One region of the Paenibacillus sp. Y859 genome, then DNA from elsewhere that is predicted to be linked to it. Evidence: riboswitches for the same ligand, from Rfam matches in the RefSeq annotation. Region 1 holds a riboswitch; each other region holds the start of a gene.
What was found. A riboswitch is a leader RNA that binds a small molecule or an ion and turns the genes downstream of it on or off. The one in region 1 is predicted to bind thiamine pyrophosphate.

Region 1 (2,199 bases):
GCATTGACGCCGTATATGCCATTGGAAAACCAAATTTCACATGATCACCTGCATCGTACCAACCACCAGTTAAATCTTGACCAACATCTGCCCCATCCTGAAGCCCAGAATCTCCCCGCCACTCCACACGATTACTATCCGGTAGAATACCAGAGCGTTGAGTTTCATAGAAATATATTGATTTCTGTAGAGCTTCAGCATAGTTATAATCCGTTGAAGCTGCTTCAGCCACTTTAGATTGAGATACCCCATCCCAACTAAATGTAAGCGCAATCATAACACTTAATAATAATATTCCTTTTTTCTTCATCCATACATTCATGTCAGATTTCATCCTCCTTATTTGCTAATTCGCATAACAAAGAACAGCCTTCACCTCACTTTCATTTCTACAAAGTTGAGGACACGCTGTCCATGGCGCCCAGATCTCTCATCACTGGTCCTGTAAAAAAAATATACCATAATAAATTTAATAATACTATATTTTACATAAAATAATTATTTTTCTATTCTTTTATTCAATAAACCGCTCTGTACATCTTCACATCAAAACTCTAAATTAGCTTTACAATGTAATAGAGTCTATACTTATTTGTAAATTGTGTTATATTAAATAGGTTATCAATTAAATAAGACCTTGTTTTTCACTAGGGGAGTCTAACGACTGAGATGGAACGCGAAGTTCCGGACCCTTGGAACCTGATCTGGATTATACCAGCGGAGGGAAGTGGAACGAAATCTTCAACTCATGCAACTATTTGCACACCTATTTGCCTGAATGAACTTTTTGACCCACTCATTTCCTTTCGGAAATGGTTGGGTCTTTATTTATTTACAATGAGCGAGGTGATCACCGTGATATTATCATTACAAAATTTAACTTACTCTTTTGCAAGTACGAACGAATCCCCTATTATTCAGGAACTGTCTATGAATGTTCAAGCGGGTGAATTCATTTCTGTCATAGGAGCTAGTGGTTCTGGGAAGAGCACTCTGTTTAAGCTGATTGCAGGACTGTTAGAGCCTATGGACGGAGAAATATATATACATGGCACAAGAACATCCAATCGTCTAGGGACAGTGGCTTACATGCCCCAGAAGGACCTACTCCTGCCTTGGAGAACCGTTCTAGACAATTGTTTACTCCCATGGGAGCTTAATCGAAAACTTCATCGCGAACTGGATCAGCGCAATAAAGAGAAGATCACAGCAGATATTCAGTTCACTCTAGAACGTTTCGGTCTAGGGAAATATGAACATGCCTATCCGGATGAATTATCAGGTGGAATGCGACAACGTGTCGCTTTTCTCAGAACACTCGTAACAGGGCAAGATCTGATGTTATTAGATGAGCCCTTTGGTGCACTTGACGCAATGACCAAAAGAGAGATGCATCGTTGGTTACTAGAGCTTTGGGATGATCTACATAAGACTGTCCTTTTCATTACACATGATTTGGAAGAAGCCATTCTATTAAGTGATCGCATCTACCTCATGTCCCATGACAGTCCTCAAGGTATAGAAGAAATGACCGTTAATTTACCTAGACCAAGGCACTACGAGATGAACTATGACCCTCACTTTATACAATTGAGGCAAGACTTGGAGCGACGATTACATGAGAATACGCCTTTTTAAACGCTGGGCACATGATTATGGTTGGTTTGTAATTCTTTTTACACTACTCCTGTTGGCTTGGGAATCGGTTGTCACTTTAGGCTGGGTACCTTCCTTTATTATTCCCTCACCGACCTCGATTGCCCGGGCATTATTTGAACATAGGCATCTATTGATCGGTCGGCATTTAATCGCAACGTTAGAGGAAGTTGTGTTGGGTTTTATATTATCTGTTAGTGGGGGCGTTATTCTAGCTATAGGTATGCATATTTCACGTCCACTTGAGAAAGCACTCTATCCGTTCATGATTATTAGTCAGACCATCCCCTTAATCGCACTCTCACCGATCTTCATTATGTGGTTCGGTTACACGATTTGGAGTAAAGTAGCAGTGGTCTTCCTAACTGCATTCTTCCCGATTGTAGTGAGCACCTATGATGGTCTAAAAAAGAGAGATCGCGAGTATGCAGAGTTACTCATGACGATGGGAGCCAACCGCTGGGAACTATTCCGCACCATTGAGATGCCTATGGCCTTACCTTCCTTCTTCTCGGGACTGAAACTCTCCATCGTATATTGTGT
Region 2 (2,199 bases), 400 kb from region 1:
ACAGCAAGCATACCCGCTGCCGCACTCGAAGCTTGGCTACCCAAGCGATCTCGCTCTAATAAGATAACTTTCATTCCCCGCGCAGACATATAATAGGCAATTGAACTCCCAATAACACCGCCACCGATAATAATGACATCCAATTGTTTCATTCTAGTCAATAACCTCCTACTTTTTTTTAGCATAACCTTTCATATCCAATGCCTCTCGATAATTGTGTACTGCACTTAACGGATCATCTGCTGCAGTAATCCCTGATAATATTGCAATACCTGCTGCTCCAGTTGCGACAATCTGCTGCACATGATCGGGCTTAATACCTCCGATCGCAATAACTGGAATAGGAACACTTTTCACCACTTCCTTTAACTTCTTCGTTCCTCTAGCTTGCTGTCCGGGCTTAGAAGCTGTTGGGAAGATATGCCCAAACACTAGATAATCAGCTCCTTGCTCACTCATCTCCACTGCCTCTTGAACAGCGTGAACAGAACGTCCTATTCGCAATTCAGAGAAAGCTTTCCTCACTGCCTGCACTTCTAGGCTACGGTAGCTTAACTGGACTCCCCCAGTTCCAGCGGCATAAGCCACATCAACTCGGTCGTTTATGATCACTTTACTAAGGGGTACTCCACCTGCTCTTAAAGCCAATATCCCTGCCCAAAGTTCAGCTGCATGACTTGAGTTCTCCCTTATATGGAATGCTGTTACAAAAGGATGAATAAGTGTCGCAATCCTTGCAAAGTGTTCTAACTCAGACTGACCATTCGAGATCACATGTAATTCTCGTGCTGACATCGCACTCCCTCCCTATTTTCTCGTATGACGAATCTCAGATAAGATGGAACAGCGAAAAGGCCACCCTCTGCAATAGAAGGTGGCCTTTAACTATAGTCAAAAGAATGTAGACGTATATACGCATACAAAAATATCTTAACCAAAGCTCAAGCTCACTTCCCTACGCTGGTATAATCCAGATCAGGTTCAAAGGGTTTGGAATCACACATTCCGTCTCAGCCAAATAGCACCCCTAGTGATCTAACGTATTCAATTGGATACATACTAACACAATTATTGGAACTTTAGAATCTCTTTTTTTAGATTCTTTGAAATTGAGAACCCCACGAACTCCCCATTAAGATATTTTTATGGTATCTCTCTGCTAGCTTTCCGCCCATTCCTTAAAGATCTGTATCATCTCTTCTAAATTTCTCAATCCACCTGCACCTTCGAAATATCCATCCTTAATCCAACATCTCACCCAATCATGATCATCTCGATCAATAATAATTTCGTCTAACGTTTTTCCCTCTAATTCAGTCTCAAGTAAAGGTACCGTTAATCTCCATCCGGGAGTGTCTATCGATTCAATCTTCAAAATATGGGTCTGCTCCCACTCATCATCACAATAATTCTCATACCAACCTTCTAACCATTTCAGGTTGCTCATCTTCTTCCTCCTCGGTTAAACAAGTAATAATCCATAATACAAGAACAAGCGATCCCTGCCACATATCGGATTAAATCAATGACTAAGAAACCTTTTCCTAATATTAATGCTCCCAATAGTGTTGATCGTATTTCAATAATCCAATCCGCTTGATATAACTGACTGAATTCAATACTAAAGCTAAAGATTAAACTTAAACAAACAGACACAAGTAATCTTTGCTGTAAGAACAATATCCGACAACCGAAGTAAACCATACTTGCCCACAAAGCATCTCCGAAATGTCGTGATACAAATAAGGGTAATACATCTGAAAAGGTCCTCGAACAAATTCCTAAAGTCATTACTATAAAGAATAGAAATATGTATACTACTCTATTCTTCACTAACTTATCCAAATAACTGCTGCATATGCTCATTTAATGGTTCATTGTCCGAGAATAAATCGGGATACTCACGCAGCATTTCTGTAAGAACCTCAGTCATCTTGACCGTGTCACATACACGTACAACCGCATCACCCAATTGTCCGAAATACATCGCACCATGCTTCACCATCACGTCCTCAACCTTCCAGAAATACTCTGACCATGACTGTCCACAATGCCTACGGGATGGCACTTCAATCACGGTTCCATCAGCTAAGACGGTTTGCAACGGTTCAGGATCATCGGTCATTCTGCCTGGAATATCAACCCATTCCTCAATCCCATGCATGAACGTATTTCTGCGCAAGTCCACCCCTACGAGTA
Region 3 (2,199 bases), 900 kb from region 1:
TGAAGGCACCGATGGTTAAAGCTTTGGATAAGCGCCCGAGCCATCCGGAGTCCGCGATATATCTGTCCTCGCTTGATCAGGAGGTGTTTAGGCAGACTCAAAACGAGCAGTTCCTTGAAGAGTCCTTTCATGTGCTGATGCGTGCCCTTGAGGACGAGCCTTACAACAAGCAGTTGCTGACGCAGTTAGCAGCTTACTATGATCTTAAAGGGCAAAGTGACCTTGCTCAGGCGGTCTATCGTGACAATGCCAACAAGTTCGTCTGGGATATTGATTGGTACGATGCACTGATTAGACACTCATTTGCGATGGGAGACCAGGCACATACCCTCAAGGATGATGTTCTGAAACAGGAGTATTTCAAGACAGGGCTCGAGACATACGAACAGGTTGTGGTCGGTGTGGAGTATTTGAAGACACTCCCTCCGGAGCAGATGCAGGGACGTCCGTTCTCCATCACTCCGACCATCGCTCTGAATACGGGTAAAATACAGCTGATGTTAGGAGAACCTGTAGTGGCCGCTACTACATTGAAGCGTGGCTTCAATGAGAATTACGCAGATATCATAAACAGCGAGAATCTCTGGGAGATGGACTGGTACAGCGCTCTCATCAGTCGCTCTTATGATCTGGGGCAGGTGGCTCACACACAGAAAGACAGTGTTAACAAGCAAGCTAATTTCAACATTGGGCTTGAGGCCTACAGCCACGTACTGGCGGATTTGGAATATTTGAAGACTCTGTCTTCTGAAGAACTGCAAGGAAGGTCGCTTACGGTTGCTCCGGCTGTAGCACTGAATACAGGAAAAATACAATTTATGTCTGAACAATTGGAAGCGGCTATAGCTACGCTACAGATTGGTTTGAGCGAAGATTATACCAATGCAACAAACCGTGAAATTGCTCGTTGGTATTTGGCTGCACTAAAGAAGAATAACAGTGTCCCAGATCAGGTCGTTTATGACCGTCTGATTGCGGCTGATCCTGCGGAAGCCGCACAGATTGATGAAATCGCGGATTTACAGCTTAAACTTTAAAAGGTTGTTGAATGTATCTAGATGGTCATTTGGGAATTTAGTATTGCTTTATCTTGTTACTTCGTTATACATTAACTAACAATTACATCGTAACGGGAGCTTGGTGTGCCAGGCTGAGAGGATAGTGATCAACTATCGACCGTCAAACCTGATCTGGGTAATGCCAGCGGAGGAAATGGAGTTCTATTTGTCTATTTAAGACTGCCTCTTTCTCTGAGGCGGTCTTTTTTCTGCTTGTTGAATAGAATTTGCTCCGCTTGATCAAATCACCTTACTTATAGGAGGAAATGAAATGACAAGCGAAATGAAGAAAGAATCTGTTAATCTATCAGCTTTTCCAGGAAGTAAAAAAGTGTATGTAATGGGGTCTCGTCCAGATATTCGTGTTGGATTGCATCCCAATCGATTATCGTGGATTAAAGAAGCTGCTGATTTAGCTAAAGGGCATAAGGGAGCACAGGACCGTGATAATGCACTATCTAAAGCTCGGTTCGAATTCCGCTGGCGTGATCAGTTCCATCTGTCGCTCGATCCAGAGAGAGCTCTGGAGTATCATGATGAGACACTGCCTGCGGAAGGAGCAAAAACGGCACATTTCTGTTCCATGTGTGGACCCAAGTTCTGTAGCATGCGAATTTCTCATGATATTCGAGATTCAACTAGACAGAAGGAACAAGAGGAACAGGATACCATAAGAAATGGCCTATTGAATAAAGCGAACGAATTTAAAGAGGGTGGAAGCGTCATTTATAAATGAAACTATTCAAATATTTGATCTGACGAATGTTGTACGTATACGAAACGGGCTGAATGTTCTAGAATGGAATAACACTGCGGCGAACGCAGCCAGAGATCATAGCCAAGACATGGCGTTGCGTAACTATTTCAGCAGGCTATAATAAAGTGATATATGCGTACTCTGGTTGGCTAAATTCTTCGGGACATCGAAGCAATATACTTAAGTCCTCTTTTGAAACGTTGGGTGTAGGTGTTGCATTTGGTATTAGTTCGAGTGATTATCATATATATTACACACAGAATTTCTTTACACCGCTATGATATTAAATCATGATCTATTATAAATAGGCACAGAAGGGGAATATCATCTTGACAGAAGAACGAGCTCAAAATGCAGTGGTTGTCGTAACAGGAATCCCTACCG
Region 4 (2,199 bases), on a different contig from region 1:
GCTGACGTATTGCAAGGAATATTCACTCTAAGAGACCAATTCGATCTAGATACGGTGAAACGTAACTTCGATTTCTATGAGCCTCTTACCGTGCATGAGTCTTCCTTATCTCCTTGTGTGCATTCGATTCTTGCTTGCGAACTAGGATATAAAGAGAAAGCCTACGAAATGTATCTTCGTACCTCTCGCTTAGATCTAGACAATTATAACAATGATACCGAAGATGGTTGTCATACGACGAGCATGGCTGGTACTTGGATGTCTGTTGTTCATGGATTTGGAGGATTGCGTGTACGGAATGGTGTTCTACACTTAAACCCATTCAACCCTGGACATTGGAAGTCATTCTCGTTCAAAGTCATGTTCCGTCATTCGCTCCTAAAAGTAACCGTTAGCGAGCATGATGTGACCGTTACGAATGAGACGGAAGTTCCTGCTAGTGTGAATGTTTACGGTAAGGATTACACCGTCAATGGATTGAGTCATATCCAAGTCGATCTATAATATATATGAAGAGACCTCCACAATCCGCAGCCCGGATGTGGGGGTCTTTTACTACTTCAGGCAATCCACTTTCTTTGCTTTCCATCCTTATCCGTATACAGAATATCTGCGAGTTGGATATCAAGAATGACATAATTAGGGTCACTTGGTCCGTCAAACCATTCCTTTAAATCATCATTCCAACATTTTCGCTTCAAACTATCATCTGTGCTAATTGAACAGGTTCCTTCCATCTCAACTACCTCTTTAGTCCCTCCGATTTCATATCCTATCAGCAAAGATACGTTTGGATTATCCTTCAACTCCTCTACCTTATGCGTTCTCCGATCGCTTACCAAATGAATGCTCAATCCTTCATTATACAACATCATATATCTCTGCTTTGGCTTATTGCCTTCAATAGTTGCCAGAGAACAAATCCTATTGTTGTCTAAGATCTTCGTTATATCCTGCTCTATTATCTTGTTGTCCATCATGAATGGTATTCCCCTTCCTCTTGTTGAATGTACTTAAACCATATGATTTATTGTACCCACCTATTAAAATACGAATCAAGATTTGAACAATTCCTAGCTGGACACCCCCAGCATAGTCGATTATAATGACGTAGAATGCCTTAACTTCATAAGTACAGGGGTGCTGGAATTGGCCGGCTGAGATTGTGTCCCACTAGACACTGACCCTTATACCTGATCTGGATAATGCCAGCGTAGGAACGTATCTGATATGATTATATCCATATCTATCTTGCGCCTACATGCGTCCCGATTACGGGGCGCTTTTTTGTATACGAATAGGACATGGAACAACCAGTCCAATAGAGGAGAGAGCAGAATGAGCAAGAAAAGAGCAATGTCGTTACTATTTACATTCTTACTAATACTCGTAATAGCGGGTTGTGGAGGAAATAAGAATGAACAAAATGCACAGACTAGTAAGAAACTACAAGACGTCAAAATTGTCTTAGACTGGACTCCTAATACTAATCATACAGGTCTATATGTAGCGAAAGATCAAGGATATTATGAAGAAGAAGGTCTTAATGTTGAGATAGTCCAACCAGGTGCAGGCGGAGCCGATACGATGGTCGCTTCAGGGGCCGTACCTTTTGGAATAAGCTATCAAGAAAGTGTGACACTAGCTAGAACACAGGACGTCCCGCTCGTCTCTATTGCCGCAGTCATTCAACATAATACGTCCGGTTTCGCCGCACCCGTAGATCGAAACATTAAATCACCCATGGACTTTGAAGGTAAAAGTTATGGAGGTTGGGGTTCGCCTGTAGAAGAGGCTATCATGGGCTCCATCATGGAGAACGAAAAGGCGGATGTTAAGAAGGTTAAGATGATCAATATGGGTGATGCCGATTTCTTCACGGCGGTTAAGCGTGATATCGATTTCGCATGGATCTTCTATGCATGGACAGGTATTGAAGCAGAGCTCCGCAATGATCCAATCGACATGTTATATGTTAAAGATTATGCTGCGGAACTAGACTATTACACGCCTGTCATTGTAACGAATGAGAAGCAGATCAAGGATGATCCTGAATTAGTCAAAGCTTTCCTCAGAGCAACAACGAAAGGCTATCAGCTAACCATTGATAAACCAGAAGAGGCTGCTAATATACTTAGTAACGCAGTTCCTGAGTTAGATAAGGATCTTGTTCTCGCAAGTCAGAAGTGGCTTAGTCCA

Region 2: it holds a riboswitch for thiamine pyrophosphate, as region 1 does, so the genes downstream of both, AC1TO8_RS02885 (thiamine phosphate synthase) here and AC1TO8_RS04790 (ABC transporter ATP-binding protein) in region 1, are expected to answer to the same signal.
Region 3: it holds a riboswitch for thiamine pyrophosphate, as region 1 does, so the genes downstream of both, AC1TO8_RS00315 (phosphomethylpyrimidine synthase ThiC) here and AC1TO8_RS04790 (ABC transporter ATP-binding protein) in region 1, are expected to answer to the same signal.
Region 4: it holds a riboswitch for thiamine pyrophosphate, as region 1 does, so the genes downstream of both, AC1TO8_RS12650 (ABC transporter substrate-binding protein) here and AC1TO8_RS04790 (ABC transporter ATP-binding protein) in region 1, are expected to answer to the same signal.

The regions. Positions count from the first base shown of each region.
Region 1 covers NZ_JBXCIZ010000001.1:956,303-958,501, forward strand. The annotation lists gene AC1TO8_RS04785 (glycoside hydrolase family 9 protein) at 1-322, opposite strand, end outside; TPP riboswitch at 640-743, shown strand; gene AC1TO8_RS04790 (ABC transporter ATP-binding protein) at 856-1,638, shown strand; gene AC1TO8_RS04795 (ABC transporter permease) at 1,619-2,199, shown strand, end outside.
Region 2 covers NZ_JBXCIZ010000001.1:553,645-555,843, forward strand. The annotation lists gene thiO (glycine oxidase ThiO) at 1-152, opposite strand, end outside; gene AC1TO8_RS02885 (thiamine phosphate synthase) at 169-795, opposite strand; TPP riboswitch at 936-1,039, opposite strand; gene AC1TO8_RS02890 (immunity 53 family protein) at 1,160-1,447, opposite strand; gene AC1TO8_RS02895 (ribosomal maturation YjgA family protein) at 1,444-1,791, opposite strand; gene AC1TO8_RS02900 (AAC(3) family N-acetyltransferase) at 1,838-2,199, opposite strand, start outside.
Region 3 covers NZ_JBXCIZ010000001.1:54,581-56,779, reverse strand. The annotation lists gene AC1TO8_RS00320 (O-antigen ligase family protein) at 1-1,037, shown strand, start outside; TPP riboswitch at 1,120-1,229, shown strand; partial or broken gene AC1TO8_RS00315 (phosphomethylpyrimidine synthase ThiC) at 1,405-1,794, shown strand; partial or broken gene AC1TO8_RS00310 (CAP domain-containing protein) at 1,772-2,096, shown strand; gene AC1TO8_RS00305 (hypothetical protein) at 2,145-2,199, shown strand, end outside.
Region 4 covers NZ_JBXCIZ010000005.1:13,443-15,641, reverse strand. The annotation lists gene AC1TO8_RS12660 (glycoside hydrolase family 65 protein) at 1-504, shown strand, start outside; gene AC1TO8_RS12655 (pyridoxamine 5'-phosphate oxidase family protein) at 561-980, opposite strand; TPP riboswitch at 1,127-1,238, shown strand; gene AC1TO8_RS12650 (ABC transporter substrate-binding protein) at 1,339-2,199, shown strand, end outside.